3 regions of the Undibacterium sp. GrIS 1.2 genome follow, and region 3 is predicted to be linked to each of the others. Evidence: predicted binding sites of a transcription regulator. Region 3 holds the regulator's gene; each other region holds the start of a gene.

Region 1 (6,233 bases), on a different contig from region 3:
ATGAGTATATTCATTCTTGGTTTGCAGCCGTATGATTTCATGCTATCCCCTAACTCTGTACACAGTTAATCTTACAAAATAAAAAAGCTCCACAGTTTTCACTGTGAAGCTTTTTTGCTTAGCTTTTGCTTACCTAATGTGGCGTATTGCACGCCACGTTCAGCGAAGTTATTCCTTGCGGAATTACATCATGCCGTCCATACCGCCCATGCCGCCCATACCACCCATGCCGCCGCTCATACCACCAGATTTGTCATCTGGTAATTCGGCAACCAAAGCATCAGTTGTCAAGATCAAGCCAGCGACAGACGCTGCATTTTGCAAAGCAGAGCGTGTTACTTTTGCTGGGTCCAGAATACCCATTTCGATCATGTCGCCATAAGTATCGTTAGCAGCGTTGAAACCGAAGTTACCTGTGCCGTTAATGATGGCGTTGACAACAACGCTTGGCTCGCCACCGGCGTTAGCAACGATTTCACGCAATGGCGCTTCGATCGCTTTCAACACCAGTTTGATACCGGCTTCTTGATCTGGATTGTCACCTTTGATGACGCCAGCAGCTTGACGTGCGCGCAACAGAGCAACACCACCGCCAGGAACAACGCCTTCTTCTACCGCAGCGCGAGTCGCGTGCAGAGCATCTTCAACGCGGGCTTTTTTCTCTTTCATTTCAACTTCAGTTGCAGCACCAACCTTGATCACAGCAACGCCGCCTGCCAACTTGGCAACGCGTTCTTGCAGTTTTTCACGGTCGTAGTCAGAAGTTGCTTCTTCGATTTGCGCGCGGATTTGTTTAACGCGTGCTTCGATACCAACAGCTTGACCAGCACCATCAATCACTGTCGTGTTTTCTTTACCGATTTCGATACGTTTAGCTTGACCCAGATCAGCCAAAGTCGCTTTTTCTAATGTCAGACCAACTTCTTCAGCAATTACTTGGCCGCCAGTCAGGATAGCGATATCTTCCAACATCGCTTTACGACGATCACCAAAACCAGGCGCCTTAACAGCGGCTGTTTTCAGAATGCCACGGATGTTGTTGACAACCAGAGTGGCCAATGCTTCGCCATCGACATCTTCTGCGATGATCAGCAATGGACGACCTGATTTAGCGACTTGTTCCAAGATTGGGAGCAAATCACGGATGTTCGAGATTTTTTTGTCGAACAACAGGATGAACGGATTTTCCAGAATCACGGATTGTTTTTCCGGGTTGTTGATGAAGTACGGTGACAGGTAGCCACGGTCAAACTGCATACCTTCAACGATGTCCAGCTCATTGTCTAAAGATTTACCATCTTCAACAGTGATTACGCCTTCTTTGCCGACTTTGTCCATTGCTTTTGCAATGATGTCGCCGATGTTTGCATCGGAGTTAGCAGAGATAGAACCAACTTGAGCGATCTCTTTGTTGGTTGTAGTTGGCTTGGACAACACTTTGATTTCAGCAACGATGGCTGTAACCGCTTTGTCGATACCGCGCTTCAGATCAGTTGGGTTGAAACCAGCAGCAACGTATTTGAAACCTTCGCGAACAATCGCTTGTGCCAATACAGTTGCTGTTGTTGTACCGTCACCAGCGTTGTCAGAAGTGCGTGAAGCAACTTCTTTCACGAGCTGCGCGCCCATGTTTTCTAATCTGTCTTTGAGTTCGATTTCTTTAGCGACTGAAACACCATCTTTAGTCACTGTAGGTGCGCCGAAAGAGCGTTCCAGGACAACGTTACGACCTTTAGGGCCCAGTGTTACTTTAACTGCGTTAGCAAGGATGTTAACGCCATTAACGATCTTAGCGCGTGCATCATCGCCGAAAATTACTTGTTTAGCTGCCATGTTAAATCTCCAGAATCTTGAATGGAATATTGTTTTCAGTCTGCATTACAGAGTAAATAACAGACTGAATTACAAAAAATGAATTACTTCTGAACGACTGCGAAAACGTCTTCTTCGCGCATTACCAGAACTTCATTGCCGTCAACTTTGACTGCTTGACCAGAATATTTGCCAAACAGGACGCGGTCGCCCACTTTGACTTCTAATGGACGTACTTTGCCGTCGTCGAGTTGTTTGCCGTTACCAACCGCCAAAACTTCACCTTGATCTGGTTTTTCAGCCGCCGCGTCAGGCAATACGATGCCAGATGCTGTTTTTGTTTCTTGATCCAGACGCTTGACGATAATGCGGTCGTGCAGGGGACGAAGGTTCATACAAACTCCTTGTGATTAGCTAAAAATAGCAATGGTTTTACAAAATAATGTAAGACACTGTGCTGCGATGCTCTGCAACGTTACCGGTGTCTCACGGACAAAGATGATATTTAAATAATGGTTGCTACAAAAATAAGTACAGGTCAGAGATTGTTAGCACTCTCTCCCGACGAGTGCTAATTATATGGGCGGAAGACGCCTATTTCAAGGCTGATTGAAGTGAAATATTAAAAATACTTTAATAATCAGATGCTTATCGATGATGAAGTTATGTTGAATTTTTTTTAATTTTGATTTGGAATCAAAAAGTCATCAAAAATATCCGTTTAGCACGACTCTACATGGTGCAAAAAGAAAATCGACAACGATGAAAAAAATCGGGATAGCGAATCTATTCGATTACGCTACCCCGATTATATTTATGCCGTGATTACCGCAGGATGATTACGCTAGTTTGAACGGCAATTCGCGTAAGCGTTTGCCAGTCGCTTTAGCAATCGCATTTGCAAAAGCCGGCGCCAGCGGAGGTAATCCAGGTTCGCCCATACCGGTCGGTGCATCCGCACTTGGTACGATATGCACGCTGACTTTTGGCATTTCTGTAATTCGTGGCACGACATAATCACCGAAATTACTTTGTTCCACCACGCCATCTTTTAGAGTGATCGCCGCACCCGGTAAGCACATCGATAAACCCATCAACGCACCGCCCTGGACTTGAGCTTCGATACTCTTAGGATTAACGGCAAGATTGCAATGGATGCCTGCTGTGACGTTATGCAGTGTCGGTGTGCCATCTTTGACCGAGGCTTCTACGACATAAGCCACGACCGTCTGGAAGGATTCATGCACTGCAACGCCCCACGCATGACCTTTGGCTAAGGTCTTTTTACCATAGCCGGACTGAGCGACGGCTAATTGTAAGGCGGCTTTATGACGCGGATGCTGATCGCCGATCAGGCTTAAACGATAAGCGACCGGATCTTGCTTGGTCATTGTTGCAATCTCGTCGAGCAAGGTTTCCATCACGAAAGCGGTATGAGTAGAGCCGACGCTGCGCCACCACAATACCGGCACATTGACTTTGGGATGATGTACTGACAGACGCATAGGAATTTCGTATGGCTCTTTCATCCCTTCCAGTGCGGTGGAGTCAATCCCGTCTTTAACCATCATGGCTTCAAACGGTGTGCCAGCCAGAATCGATTGTCCTACGACCACATGATCCCAACCGGCGATTTTTCCCTTGGCATCAAAACCGATTTGTGCCCGATGCACATGCATAGGCCGGTAGTAACCGCCTTTGACATCATCTTCACGACTCCACAACGTGCGAACCGGCGCGGTCAATCCTGCGGTCTTGGCGGCTTTGGCAACAGTGCATGCTTCTGCCACAAAATCGCTGGTCGGCACTGCCCGGCGACCAAATCCACCGCCTGCCATTTGCGTGTTGACCTTGACGTTTTGCGGTGGGATTCCCAATACTTTTGACGCTGCAAGACCGTCTATGCCTGGCATTTGTGTTCCTACCCATAGTTCTACTTTGTCACCATTGATCGCCACGGTGCAATTGAGTGGCTCCATCGGCGTATGCGCTAAAAATGGGAAGACGAATTCAGCATCGATCTTCATTGGTGCTGCCGCCATGCTTGAAATATCGTCGTTAAATTTCAGCTTACCAGTTTGTTTCGACAGCTCTTTGTAGCTCACTAATAATTGCGCACTATCTGCTTTTTCAACAGCCGAGTTATCCCATTGGATTTTGAGTGCGTCACGGGCTTGCTTGGCAGACCAGTAGCCATCGGCAATCACGGCAATACCCTCTCCACCACGATCAACCGGGATGCGGATAACGGCCTTCACGCCGCGCATTGCTTTGGCGGCTGTGTCGTCTACGCTGGCAATTTTTGCACCGAATACCGGAGGGCGGGCAACGACCGCTGTCAACATGCCAGGCAGATGGGTATCGATCCCGTATTGTTGCGAGCCAGTCGATTTTGCTCTGGCATCAAGGCGCCCGGTAGGTTTACCGATCAGACGGAAATTCTTCGGATCTTTGAGCGTCACTTTTTCTGGTACCGGCTGGCTCATCGCTGCTTCTGCCAGTTCACCGTAACTTAACTTTTTACCGCCCGGGCCGATCACGACACCATTTTGTGTTTTTAAACTGCTGGCATCTACATTCCATTGCTTCGCTGCTGCAGCGACCAGCATGGCGCGTGTACGCGCGCCTAGTTCGCGATACTGTGTGTACGAATTTTTGATCGAACTGGAACCGCCCGTTAAATGAATTCCAAACACAGGATCAACATAGGCAGGGTTGCTGTCACCATGCACACTCTTGACTTTGCTCCAGTCGGCATCCAGCTCTTCTGCCAGTATCAGCGGTAAACCAGTCTGCACACCTTGTCCAAAATCGAGCCGGTTGATGGTGATCGTGGTCGTACCATCTTTATCAATCCGGACAAACGCCGCTGGTTGTTCGATTGCTTTCAGTCCGCCGGCTTTCGCTGTAACCGAATCTTGACTGTTTTGTGCGTTGCCGATGAGCGGATATACGCCGAGAGCAAAACCGCTGATGGTCGCAACTTTTAAAAAGCGGCGACGTGGCAGGTCAGCTTGTGCGCTGACAGCATTGTTTGCGCCGGACTCTTGCTCGAACATGGCTTGCAATTGTTTTGGTAATTCATTACTGATATCAAAATGCATGATCGTCTCCTGGTTCAGGCAAGGTGGGTGGCTGCATCATGGATTGCAGCGCGGATACGGACATAGGTTCCACAACGGCAGATATTGCCCGCCATTGCGGCATCAATATCGGCATCGCTCGGTTTTTTATTCGACTTCAGAAGCGCTGTCGCGCTCATGATCTGTCCGCTTTGGCAGTAGCCGCACTGCGCGACGTCATGCTTCACCCAGGCGTCTTGCACTACCTTGCCAACTTTGTCGCCGGACATGCCTTCGATCGTCGTGATCTTTTGTCCTGCCACTGCAGAAATCGGCGTGACGCAAGAACGCGTAGCTTGCCCGTTGATATGCACGGTGCAGGCGCCGCACAAAGCCTGACCGCAGCCAAACTTGGTGCCAGTCAGACCCAGCGAATCGCGTAAGGCCCACAACACTGGCGTACTGGGATCGGCATCGAGAGTATGTTCTTTGTTATTGATATTGAGAGAGGTCATGGCTTGCTTCTCCATTAGGTTGATATCGGGGGAGTTGTACTGAGGCGACAGATAAAAGGCACGCTGACAAGTACAAAAGGCTGGCTACGTCGTTGATGAATCAACGCTTATTTTGAGCTAGTTTGGGAATCTTTGCTGATGATATTAAGAAAGTTGATACTTTGTGACTTACGGACTTGCCTTCGTGCTGATCTGACCCAAAAACGTTCCTGCTAATTTGTAACAAATGAAGACTTCCGTAAGCAGGCTTGACGAGTTTTATCGCGTATTTGTTATTTCTTCTTTACATAATCAAGCAATCACCGATGAGAGTGCATTTGCGCTTGTCTAGCAGTTACTAAAAACGGTGTGACATCTACTTACAAAGTGCGAATAGGCAATTAGGTTCAAGTTATCTATTGTTTCAATGTGTGAAAACAAGATCGAAACTAATAGAACGTTTAGAAAACAGCCCATCGCAACGGAGGCAGTACATGTCAGAGAACACGAGTTTGACGGATATATCCGCGCCGATCGCATCAAACAACCCACCTGAGTCAACGGACGATAATAATAAAGCCAGGATAAATCTATCTAGTACGACTCTTGCTAATGGCGTACTTGCAGGATTGTCAGCATTATCAGCCTTGTCACTAAGCGCTTGCGGTGGCGGTGGCTCAGGTGCTGTCGCAACATCTTCTGGCACGAGTTCTGGACCCGTCAGTCCGCCTGTTACTCCTCCAGTAACACCACCGGTCACACCGCCCGTCGGCATTACTGCCGCCCAGGCTGCGCGCTTTTTAGTGCAGGCGTCGATGGGTGCGAACAGAGCACAAATCGCGCAGGTACAGCTACTTGGTTATTC
Region 2 (6,233 bases), on a different contig from region 3:
ACGATGTTCCTATGCAGGCATGGCTGCTGGTATTGATTATCTTTGTCTGGACGCCACCACATTTCTGGGCTTTGGCGATGTACCGTCGCGATGATTACGCCAAATCAGGTTTACCGATGTTGCCGATTACGCATGGTTTAGAATTTACTCGTTTCCATATCTGGCTTTATACGATTGCTTTATTCGCTACCACGATGTTGCCTTACGCTGTGCATATGAGTGGTCTTATCTATCTTGCCAGCGCAGTGATTTTGGGTGCCATTTTCTTATGGTACGCATGGCGTATTTATCGTCACTATGACGATGCGTTAGCACGTAAAACTTTTACATTTTCGATCGTATATTTATCGTTGCTATTTGCGGCTTTATTGGTCGATCACTATATAAAATTATGACTACTATGCTGCGTTTAATCGGAATTATATTGGTGTTGTGTTTGTCTGCTTGCGATAAACCTGCACCTCAATTTATTAACACTGATTTGACGGGATTAGACTACGCCAAAGATTTTGCGCTAACAGATCACAATGGCAAAGCCCGCACTTTGGCTGACTTTAAAGGTAAAGCAGTAGCAATATTTTTTGGTTATACCCAGTGCCCCGATGTTTGCCCTACCACGATGGCAGAGATGGCTACGGTCATGAAGCAGCTTGGAAGTTCGTCCGATAAGGTGCAGGTCTTGTTTGTTACCATCGACCCTGAACGCGACACGCAAGCCTTGCTTGCTGCTTATGTTCCTAACTTTGATTCCCGGTTTTTAGGTTTGTATGGCGATGCTGCTGCGACTGCCAAAGTAGCAAAAGAATTTAAAGTGTTTTATCAAAAAGCACCGGGTTCGACGCCAAGTTCTTACACCATGGATCACACTGCTGGTACGTATGTGTTTGACCCCGAAGGACGGATTCGTTTATTTGTACGCAATGGGCAAAGCACCGATGCTATTGTCCATGATTTGAAAATATTACTTCAATAGGACTTACGCAAAACTGTCTCAGCTGCGTAAGTCCTGTTAATAAAAAAGGCGCTCAGTTCAGAACTGAGCGCCTTTTTACTGTTCCTTCTGTGCCGTTAGCTAATTAAGCAAAGCTCGCTAAAGCGCCTTTCATTTTCTTCAATGCTGCACTTTCAATCTGGCGAATACGTTCTGCTGATACGCCGTATTCGCTAGCTAATTCATGCAAAGTTGCGCCTGAGCCGTCATCGTTTTTTAACCAACGAGATTCAACGATGTGACGTGAACGTGCATCTAGTTTGGATAATGCTGTTTCCAAGCCTTCGCTTTGCAAACGATCCCGCTGACGTGACTCTAGTACACGAGTCGGCTCTTCAGATTCCGTTTTCAGGTACGCGATAGGTGCAAATTTATCATCTTCGTCATCGGTTGGTGCATCCAAAGCAATGTCGCGGCCTGACAAGCGCATTTCCATCTCGATGACTTCTTCACGCTTCACGTCCAGAATTTTTGCCAGAGCGTCTACCTGTTTTGGCGACATCGAATCCAAACCCTCTTTATGGCTGCGCAGATTAAAAAACAGTTTGCGCTGTGCTTTAGTCGTTGCTACTTTGACTAAGCGCCAGTTTTTCAGGATGTATTCATGCATTTCTGCCTTGATCCAATGCATCGCATAAGACACCAGGCGCACACCTTGATCTGGATCGAAGCGCTTAACGGCTTTCATCAAGCCGATATTGCCTTCCTGGATCAAGTCTGCATGCGGCAAACCATAACCTAAATAGCCGCGCGCGATAGACACTACCAGACGCAAGTGCGACATAACCAGTTGCTGTGCGGCACTCAGATCATTATTTTGTGTGAGACGTTTGGCAAGATCAATTTCTTGCTCATGCGTCAGCATAGGCAGACGGTTGACTGCCGAGATATAGGCGTCGATATTGCCCAGCGTGCCAGTAAAACCGAGTGCAAGCGCTGTGCTATCCGAAGTTGGCATCACAGATGTCGATGATTGATTCATTCTTCCTCCTTATCCCGTCTATTTAGCGTGACTTTTGGGCTAAATCAGACATTTCAAGCCCTTATATTAGCACTCTCTTGAATTGAGTGCTAATACTCCAAATTTATATGCTTAAGCTAATTGATCGCTATTGATTTTTGATTGCTTATACGAAATAGCTATATTGATTTAGAGCAGGGAAACTTAGAAAAGTTGCAGCGGTTTTGCTTAAGTCTTGTTGAATTAAGGTTTAGCTAGCGCGTGCGAGTTGTCGGCGTACCGATAGAAAAGCACCAAACAGCCCGAGCACCACACTAGTTGCTAACAAGGCGAGGCTAGCCAACAATCCTAGCGGCACCAAGTGGAATTCCGATGCGTAGAGTTTGGCGAATTCTGCAATTGCCTGATTCAGCGGACGCAGAGACACTGCAATCAATGCCAATGCGGCGCAGCCAGCGAGCAATCCCAGTAGCGCGCCTGTGTAGTAATAGGGCCGGTGAATAAAGCTATTGGTCGCGCCAAGCAGACGGGCTATTGCAATTTCAGCCTGATGGGAGATCACTTGCAGACGCGTAGCGTTAAAAATCACCACGATCACCACCACGCTCAATGTAACCGCCAAAAATAGTAAGGATAATTGCAAAACTTGCACTAAAGCTGCCAGCCGTTTTACCCAAGCTGAATCAACTTGAACCACATCAACTCCTGGCAGACTTTTTAACTGTACTGTCAGAAACTCTACCCGGTTAGCATCTGAGTTGGATAGTGATAACACATAGGCGTCTGGCAGAGGATTGCCGCCCAAAGTCGATAAAACCTCTGCCAGGCTGGAGGTTTCTTCCATTGCCGCTAATGCTTTGTCCTTGGTCACAAAAGTGAGTTTGGCACTGACATTGGCATCTTTCAGTAGTTTTTTGATTGGCAGAGCTAATGCTATCGCGTCGGCGCGTGGTGTGTCTGGTGTCAAAAATACACTGATCTCTGGCTCAATCGAGAGCTGAGTTGAAATCGGGCGAATATTTTCGATCAGCGTTAATCCGGCAATCGGCAAAGCCAAAGCAATCGCGACCACTAGAACGTTAAATAAGAAATTGCCAGGGCTGGCGCGTAGATGAGCCAACGCACTTTTTAAGCCAAACAAATGCTGACGAAACCAGACGGTCATATAATTTTTTCCTGTTGCTTCAGACTTGAGGTGTTTCTTGAGATTGGATCAGTTTATGCCGCCATAGAGGATGATTGCCAGGAGTCACACAATTGCCCATGATTTAAATAAATCACTCGGCTGGCCTGATCTAAAAACTGTTCATCATGACTAGAGATAATACAAGTCACGCCGGCACTCTGGAAGGCTTTGAGCGCACTGATGACTTTGTTTGCATTGTCTCTGTCCAGAAAAGCGGTAGGTTCATCTGCCAGAATGATTTGCGGGCGATTGACAATTGCGCGGGCAATGGCAACCCGTTGTTGCTCGCCGCCTGACAAGGCCAGGGGCATAGCATCCGCTTTATCTGCTAAGCCTACTTTTTCCAGGGCAGTGCGGGCACGGGTTTCTGCCTCGCTGGCAGAAGCGCTGACGACAATCAGCGGCAACATGACATTTGCCAGCACGCTACGGTCTAACAGCAAGCCTTTGTCCTGCAAAATCAGACCCAGTTTGCGGCGTAGATAAGGAATGCTGCCTGACTTTAGCTTGCCGATGTCTTGTCCGTTCACGCTGACGGTGCCGCTGCTAGGGCGTTCAATGCCTGCGATCATCTTCAACAGCGTTGATTTGCCCGCGCCTGAGGGGCCAGCTAAAAAAATCAATTCACCGGGTTTGATGGTGAGCGAAATATTGCGCAAAGCGACGGCGTCGCGTGAATATTCTTTAGAAACTTGCTGAAACTCTATCATCGGCAACATCCTTGATCTGGCTAAATAAATCAATGCAAATCAATGCAAATTGGTGAAATTAATTGAGCAGAGCATCCACAAATTCCTGAGCATTAAACGGTTGCAAGTCTTCAATCTGCTCGCCCACGCCGATGAAATAAACCGGTACCGGACGGGTTTTGGCAATCGCTGCTAATACGCCACCTTTGGCAGTACCATCGAGCTTGGTAATCACTAAGCCTGTCAGTGTGAGTGCATCATCAAATGCTTTTACCTGAGTTAAGGCATTTTGTCCGGTATTGCCATCAATGATCAATAAGACTTCTTGCGGTGCGCCATCCATGCCTTTGCCGATGACGCGCTTGATTTTTTTCAGCTCCTCCATCAAGTGCAACTGGGTCGGTAAACGACCTGCTGTATCCACCATCACAACGTCTATCCCTTTGGCACGGGCGGATGCGACTGCATCGAAGGCGACGGCCGCCGGGTCGCCAGATTCTTGCGAAATCACAGTGACGTTGTTGCGTTCGCCCCAAATCGTCAGTTGCTCACGTGCCGCTGCACGGAAAGTGTCACCCGCTGCGAGTAATACGGACTGTTGATTTTTCTGCAGATGTTTTGCTAGTTTGCCGATCGTAGTCGTTTTACCCGCGCCGTTGACGCCGCTAATCATCATCACCAAGGGTTGATGACGACCCAGCTCCAAAGGTTTTTGCAGCGGTGTCAGCAAATCTAAAAGCAAGGTCTTGAGGGCGAGTCTGACTTGCTCGGCCTCGGTTAATTTTTCTTCCTTGACCTTTTTCTTCAAACCATCCAACAAAAATTGCGTTGCTTCTACGCCGGCGTCGGAGGTCAGTAGTGCGGTTTCTAACTCTTCATATAAGTCATCGTCGATTTTTGCGCCGACAAATAGCGTGGTCAGGTTGGACGATGTTTTAGACAGTCCTGCTTTTAAACGACTGATCCAGGAGCGTTTTTCACTGACAGCTTCTGTGGCTTGATCGCTGCTGGCCAAAGATTCTGGCACAGTTAATGACGCGGTTGATGAGGCTGCTTCTGCGCTGGGTAGCGCTACTGTGGTTGGCAGCGAAGCAGGTTCTTCTTTGGGTTTTTTCTTGAAAAAGCTAAACATCGAGGTTTTAATAGGACAGAAGACGAACAGGTTAGAATGCAGCCATTCTAACAGAGCCCTATTGCCAGATTGACGAGCCTTGTGGTGCGCAGAGCTAATTTGTTGTCGATTGGCTGGTCTTGGGCGATCTTGAGGGAGTTTTGCTTACCTTACCTTACCTTACCTTACCTTACCTTACCTTACCTTACCTTATCTTATGCTGTTAAGCCTTAGCGCTAAATAAGCTTAGTTTTTTGGTGTAGTAACGCTCTTCTCGGTGCGTAATGTGGGTTGCATTTCATTAGTAGGATAGATACTCGTAGCTAGTATATTTGAGTTGTCCAAGCAATCGCTGGACAATAGAGCTGTTTCCCATAAAAAAATGGGGAGTATATTGATTTCTCTTCTATTGTTATAGTTTGTATTTTTAAGTAGGTTTTGTAATTCATGAATAAAATTGATTTCTTTTTCAAGCAGCTTAAAACTGCGCAACCTGACTCTCGTGCATGAAAGCTAAACCTAAAAAACCGACCACGCCCGCTGGTCCCAAGCGCGTTCCGCATCAGGTACGTATTATTGGCGGCCAGTGGAAGCGGACTTTGTTGCCCGTGATTGATGCCGAGGGTTTGCGCCCGACTCCTGATCGTGTCAGAGAAACTATTTTCAATTGGCTGGGACATTTGCTGGACGGCAGATGGCCAACCGTGCGCTGTCTTGATTTGTTTGCTGGCAGCGGCGCGCTGGGTTTTGAAGCCGCCAGTCGCGGTGCAGCTGCAGTCACAATGGTGGAATACCACACGCCCGCTTTTAAGCAGCTAGAGCAAGTCCAGCAAAAACTGGGCGCGCAGCAAATTGCCTTAGTTCGTGGCGATGCCTTGACGGTGGTGCAGTCGCTGGTAGCGCGCCAGCAACAATTTGATTTGATTTTTCTCGACCCGCCTTTTGCGCAAGGATTTTTAACCAAGATCGTGCCGCTGTGCGCCAAGTTGTTGGCGGCTGGTGGCTTGTTATATGTCGAAGCAGAAGCGGCCTTGCCAGAAGATCCTGCCGATCCGGCGTATCCAGAATGGTTGATTGATTGGAAACTGATTCGTGCAGATCAGGCAGGGAGTGTGTATTTCCACATACTGCAACGCAACATCTTGACACATGACATGCCCGAAATTCAGGCATAATGCCTTCTCAAATTGGTGCATAGACACAAAATCAGGGAGTAAAGATGGTCACAGCCGTATATCCAGGAACCTTTGATCCGCTCACGCGAGGTCACGAAGATCTGGTGCGTCGCGCCTCCG
Region 3 (6,233 bases):
GTCTTCGCTATCAGCATGACTGATCAGGCTAAGCGCGTCATTGATGTTTGGCGCTTTCCAAAAAGACTCAACAACTGGCGCGGTTTTGCGTACGCGCCAAAACGACCAGGTTTTATAAAAAATAATGAACCAGCTAACGAGAGACATTGCCATCAAAAAATAAGCTACTGCGTGGCTTATTTCATCAACTTGTGACCAGTAATCAAAAATCATAGGGCTCGTTAGAGAAATCGTTGGTGAATGAATTAGCGAATGAGTTGGTAAATGAATTAGTAAATAAGTATGAGCTTTGTGATTTCTGTATTTTCTAAACTACTGAATTCAAACCCAGAACATCAAACATATCGTATAAACCAGTTTTCTTATCAGCCAAAAACCGTGCTGCGCGCAAACTGCCATGGGCGTAATTAATCCTGCTAGAAGATTTATGGCTAATTTCTACCCGCTCACCAATCCCTGCGAACATCACTGTATGGTCGCCGACAATATCGCCGCCACGAATGGTGGCAAAGCCGATCGAAGAAGGGTCACGTTCGCCTGTAACGCCTTCACGCGCGAACACGCCGACTTCGTTCAAATCACGACCTAATGTACTTGCGATGACTTCGCCCATTTTTAATGCGGTACCGGAGGGCGCATCAACTTTATGACGGTGGTGCGCTTCGATAATTTCTATATCGTAGCCTTGCGCAAAATTCTTGGCTGCCATTTCTAACAACTTCAACATCACATTCACGCCGACACTCATGTTCGGCGCAAATACAATCGCCGTTTTTTGCGCTGCAGCAGCAATCGCTGCTTTACCTTCGTCATCAAAACCAGTCGTACCAATAACCATTTTAATGCCATGTTCCGCACAGTAAGCCAGATGCGTTAAGGTGCCTTCAGTACGGGTAAAGTCGATCAGACAATCAGCATCTGCCAAAGCCGTCGACAAATCAGACTCAATTAAAACGCCAACTGGCTTGCCTAAACTGGCACCGGCATCAGCACCCAAAGCAGGCGATCCAGGCAAATCCAGTGCGCCGACCAGTGCAACATCATCTGCCGCAGTGATGGTCTCGATCAACATTTTACCCATGCGACCAGATGCACCAGTCACGGCGATTTTTAATACTGTCATCGGAATACCTTGATTATTTTTTCTTATCTTTATCCGTCGTCAGGATAGAAGATTCAGCTCTTACACCAATTGCAGAAGTCGTAATATTGGCTAAGTAGTCTTTTTCATTGGGCAAATTACCCCCCTCAAAACGTTGCACAGTATTGTTCTTAAAAAATACCGCCACACGGCTGGTGAGTAATTCGCCGTTAGGCTTTAATAAACGGAACGGGTAGTCCCAGCGGTCTTCGTGGAACATATCGGTCAATAATGCCGTGCCCAGCAAAAACCGGACTTGCTCACGGGTCATGCCTTCTTTGAGTTGCGATACCATCTCTTGCGAGACAAAGTTACCTTGCTGAATCGTAATCCGGTAAGGCGAGATATAACCTAAAAATTTGGATACGCCAGTTGGCGTCGTTTTTTGTGCGCCATCAGCAGAATTGAGTTTGGCGCCGTCTTTATTACCAGCATCCGTCACAGCGGAGTCAGTGGAACTAGGGAGCTTGGTCACTGGCGGTGTATCCACCATAGGATTGAGCATAGCGCAGCCAGAGACACCAACTACACCAAACGCCAAAGCGAGAGCAGTCAAGCCTTGCGCGGTACCTCGGGATACTTCAGAAAACAACAATCGCATAAATAACCTCAATGTGATGTGCAACGGTGTACAGTTTGCAAAAAATAATTAATTCAAACAGCTTATATCAATCTTACTTACCAATTTATTACGTTTAACTTTGGCGTTACTTGGGTAGTAACTTAGGTAGTAACTTAAGTGAGAGCCTACACAAGAACACAAATACAGCGCGAGATAATCTTAGGACAACGCAGCATAATGAAATTACTCAATGATGCAAGCTTAATATACGTCGATTAAAACCCCAAAAAACCACCCTGAAATTACGCCGGGATTATGCTGAGATTCACTTTGAGTTAAGCTCTAAACCCGATATCATAAAGCAGATACACTCTTTTTGACCGAAAACATGACGAATACCACTCCCAACCTCAAATCCAGCGGCCTGAAAGCGACTTTGCCAAGGCTGAAAATTTTAGAAATTTTCCAAAGTAGCCCAGTTCGCCATCTGACAGCGGAAGATGTTTATAAAATTCTGCTGAATGAAAATATGGATGTCGGTTTAGCGACGGTATATCGGGTTTTAACGCAGTTCGAACAAGCCGGATTGTTAAATCGCAATCATTTTGAAACCGGCAAAGCCATCTTTGAACTAAACGAAGGTTCGCATCATGACCATTTGGTCTGTTTGGACTGCGGTTTGGTAGAAGAGTTCTATGACGAGCAAATTGAGAAGCAACAACATGCCGTTGCACTGGAGCGTGGCTTTACTATTGCCGAACATTCGCTAGCGATGTATGGTCATTGCACCAAACAAAATTGCGAACACAGAAATCGCAAATCATAAAAAATGAGAACACAAGTATCAGCTTCTACTGATATTTACTGATCAAATTCGTACTCAAACGTCGCCACTGGTATTTTCGCTGCTAGCACTTTGCTTACGAATTTTTTCTACTACCCCTGCCACTGCATCAATCACTCGCTGTGAATTAAAAGGTTTTACGATATAGCCGTGAATACCGGCTTTAACAGCCTCCGTCACCGTGGCTTGATCTTTATTCGCAGTCACCATCAAAATCATCGCATTTGGCAATGCTTCCTTCATTTTTGGCAATATTTCTAAGCCGCCGATTTTAGGCATAACTACATCCAATAGAATAATTTGCGGATTGAGTTTGATCGCCATTTCCAAACCCGACCCACCATCAGAAGCATCGCCAACGACGTTATAACCCTCGCTGCGCAGTACTACCCGTAAAACCTCACGGGTCATATCATTGTCGTCAACAATTAAAACAGAGATATTTTTGTTGTTCATAACAACCTCATTATTTGGAATTTGGATACTGGATATCGGCTACTGACTTAGCGCATTTGAGAGTAGCTTTGCAGTAATATCAACAATAGGAATAACACGTTCATAAGCCATACGAGTTGGCCCTATCACCCCAAGCGTGCCGACAATTTTACCGTTCACGCCATAAGGCGCAGTGACAATACTCATTTCATCCATCGGTACGAGTTGCGATTCGCCTCCGATAAAAATTTGTACCCCGGTCGCTTTACTAGACACATCCAGCAATTGCATCAGCCCGGTTTTTTGCTCGAACATATCAAACAACTTACGCAAAGAAGTCATATTATTCGACAAGTCCTGCACATTGAGCAAATTGCGCTCGCCTGAAATCACAACCTCGTCCGACTGATCTGACATCGCATCACTGCCTGCTTCGACCGCCGCTTGCATCAGGCGCGTCATATCGTTTTGCAATTGGCGTAATTCAGTATTGATACGTAAGCGAGCATCTTCAAAACTCAATCCACCAAAATTTTGATTCAGATAATTCGCGGCATGCACCAATTGCGAGGAGTTGTAATCAACATCGGTCAGCAGCAAGCGGTTATGCACTTCGCCATTGGGCGCGACCACGACTAGCAAAATCCGCTTTTCAGATAAGCGTAAAAACTCGACTTGCTGAAATGTTGATTCATGCCGCGGGGTCATGACTACACCTGCAAATTGCGATAGCGACGACAACACCTGAGCCGCGTTAGAAATAATTTTTTGTGGGGAATTAGAAAACACACTCGCTTGCATACGCGACTCCAGCGCAGTGCCATCAAATTCCTGCACGGTCAGTAGTTTGTCCACAAATACGCGGTACCCGCGCGGGGTCGGAATCCGTCCAGCAGACGTATGCGGGCTGGCGACAAAGCCCATTTCTTCCAGATCTGCCATCACATTACGAATGGTGGCAGGAGACAACTCCAATCCAGAAATTTTTGAAAGCGCCCGCGAACCCACCGGCTGACCATCAGCGATGTAGCGTTCTACCAGAGCTTTAAGTAATGTTTGTGCGCGAATATCGAGTTGCATGTTTGTATTCTATGCGAGCGTTGTAATCAATGACATACAAATATAAACCCATATTCGCTTGCAATGAAGCAAGGTTTTTATTATTTGGTGCTTTTAATGCAATTCTCAAACCTTTCTTCGATACATCTTCAGAAAATCTGCTTACTTTAATATTTCAATTAATATAGAATTATCGAAATAAGATAGAAAATTAAACCCAGATTTCCCATTGGAACAGCGGCAAGTGCGCCTTTGGCGGACTGACTGGCTAGACGCGACGACGACGCAAGCTGCATCTTGCTAGGAGGAGCAACAACGCCAGGCAGTTCGCCAAAGGGGCAATTGTCGCTGTAGCGCTCGCACTCAAATCGCGGTGGTGTTATCCCTCTGAAGACCGCACGCCGTCTGCGTTTTTTGCGAAGTGGTAGCGGTCTGATGGAAAATCTAGGTTAAAACAAGGGGAATTAAATATGGAAACTAAACAAGCTGTTAGCGCCCTCGCCGCGATTGCCCAAGATTCCCGCCTGGCGATCTTCCGCTTGCTAGTCCAAAGTGGTCCCAGCGGCGTCATCGCCAGCAAAATCAGCGAACTCCTTGGCATTGCGCCATCGTCTTTATCCTTTCATCTAAAAGAGCTGATGCATGCCGGTTTGATTACGGTGCAACAAGATGGGAGATTTATGATTTACGCCGCCAATTTTACGGTGATGAATGATCTGATCGGCTTTTTGACGGAAAACTGTTGTGGCGGAAATCCTTGCTCTCCAAACGCGACCTGCGCACCGGTGGATCAGCAAGTCACCGAGCGAGAGAATAATCACGGCAGTACTGCAAACCTATGACCCAAATCTCCGCTAATAATCGGATCAAAGCGAACTTATCCCGACGTCTGGTCGCCGAAGGTCTGGGTACGGCGTTTTTGCTCGCGATTGTGATCGGCTCTGGCATCATGGCCGAACGCTTGTCCGCTGGCAATATTGCAATCGCTCTGCTGGCGAATGCGATAGCGACCGGGACTGGTTTAGTTGCCTTGATTTTGATGTTTGGCGCGGTCTCCGGTGCGCATTTTAATCCGGTAGTCAGCCTATCCGAAGCATGGCAAAAAAATTTGCCCTCATCAGAATTGTTAGCTTATATCGCCGTTCAAATTGTTGGGGCATTTGCGGGTGTGGCAGCTGCACATTACATGTTTGATGATCCATTATTTTTTGCATCAACACATGTACGAACCGGTGCTGGCCAGTGGTGGAGTGAGTTTGTTGCGACTTTTGGCTTAATTGCCACCATCATCGGCTGCTCGCGCAGCAAGCCAAGTTTGACGCCATTTGCCGTCGCCACTTACATCACAGCAGCATATTGGTTCACCTCCTCGACATCGTTTGCCAATCCAGCAGTAACTCTAGCGCGCGCCTCCAGCAATACCTTTGCAGGAATCAGACCGGCAGATACGCCGGGCTTTATCGCTGCCCAGTTGCTAGGTGCGGCCGCTGCGACTTTACTATTTTGCTGGCTTTATCCAGCACCGCTGTCAGAAGTAAAAAGCATAGCAAGCAAGCTTGCGCCCAACGATTTTGCTTAAATCATTCCGGCTACTCTCAATATTTTTTAAGCTAACTATTACTTAATTACTTAATTACTTAATTACCTAGGCGGACCTCCATGACGATCACGATTTATCACAATCCCAAATGCGGCACCTCGCGCAATACGCTGGCATTAATCCGCAATACTGGTGTCGAGCCGGCGGTCATTGAATACCTGATCACGCCGCCAAGTCGCGATAAATTGCTGGAGTTAATTACGGCCATGGGCATCCCGGTTCGTGGCTTGCTACGACAAAAAGGGACGCCGTACGAAGAGCTCAAATTGGACGACAGCAAATGGACTGACGATGAGCTAATCAACTTTATGCTGACGCATCCCATCCTGATCGACCGCCCGATTGTCGTAAGCCCGATGGGGACGAAACTATGCAGACCGTCGGAACTGGTGCTAGATATTTTACCGTTACCGCAACTGGGTGAATTCGTCAAAGAAGATGGCGAAAAAGTGATCGAATTGATTGATAACGAGGTTCGCCGTGTCCAAGCTAAATGATCTGCCTAATCTAGATCAGGACTTATTTGCAGTACCTGACAATACACAGTTAAGACCCGCAGCGCCTACCACACATGCGCCGCGTTTTTTGCTGC

The links. The regulator HrcA, encoded in region 3, represses chaperone genes, less so after heat shock. The targets are predictions, from matches to a motif close to TTAGCACTCNNNNNNNNNGAGTGCTAA.
Region 1: groES (co-chaperone GroES) is a predicted target of HrcA. The motif match lies at 2,361-2,387, and genes of this name have one in related genera.
Region 2: rpoH (RNA polymerase sigma factor RpoH) is a predicted target of HrcA. The motif match lies at 2,040-2,066, and genes of this name have one in related genera.

The regions. Positions count from the first base shown of each region.
Region 1 covers NZ_JBEONP010000017.1:42,414-48,646, reverse strand. The annotation lists gene groL (chaperonin GroEL) at 184-1,833, opposite strand; gene groES (co-chaperone GroES) at 1,917-2,207, opposite strand; gene AAKU61_RS09535 (xanthine dehydrogenase family protein molybdopterin-binding subunit) at 2,652-4,916, opposite strand; gene AAKU61_RS09530 ((2Fe-2S)-binding protein) at 4,931-5,389, opposite strand; gene AAKU61_RS09525 (DUF1800 domain-containing protein) at 5,863-6,233, shown strand, end outside.
Region 2 covers NZ_JBEONP010000002.1:92,179-98,411, forward strand. The annotation lists gene cyoE (heme o synthase) at 1-395, shown strand, start outside; gene AAKU61_RS01420 (SCO family protein) at 392-973, shown strand; gene rpoH (RNA polymerase sigma factor RpoH) at 1,077-1,973, opposite strand; gene AAKU61_RS01430 (cell division protein FtsX) at 2,203-3,117, opposite strand; gene AAKU61_RS01435 (cell division ATP-binding protein FtsE) at 3,171-3,848, opposite strand; gene ftsY (signal recognition particle-docking protein FtsY) at 3,907-4,959, opposite strand; gene rsmD (16S rRNA (guanine(966)-N(2))-methyltransferase RsmD) at 5,445-6,113, shown strand; gene coaD (pantetheine-phosphate adenylyltransferase) at 6,158-6,233, shown strand, end outside.
Region 3 covers NZ_JBEONP010000013.1:33,297-39,529, forward strand. The annotation lists gene AAKU61_RS07615 (MotA/TolQ/ExbB proton channel family protein) at 1-213, opposite strand, end outside; gene dapB (4-hydroxy-tetrahydrodipicolinate reductase) at 308-1,123, opposite strand; gene AAKU61_RS07625 (outer membrane protein assembly factor BamE) at 1,137-1,742, opposite strand; gene fur (ferric iron uptake transcriptional regulator) at 2,092-2,529, shown strand; gene AAKU61_RS07635 (response regulator) at 2,584-3,003, opposite strand; gene hrcA (heat-inducible transcriptional repressor HrcA) at 3,043-4,062, opposite strand; gene AAKU61_RS07645 (ArsR/SmtB family transcription factor) at 4,512-4,883, shown strand; gene AAKU61_RS07650 (aquaporin) at 4,880-5,620, shown strand; gene arsC (arsenate reductase (glutaredoxin)) at 5,701-6,138, shown strand; gene arsH (arsenical resistance protein ArsH) at 6,107-6,233, shown strand, end outside.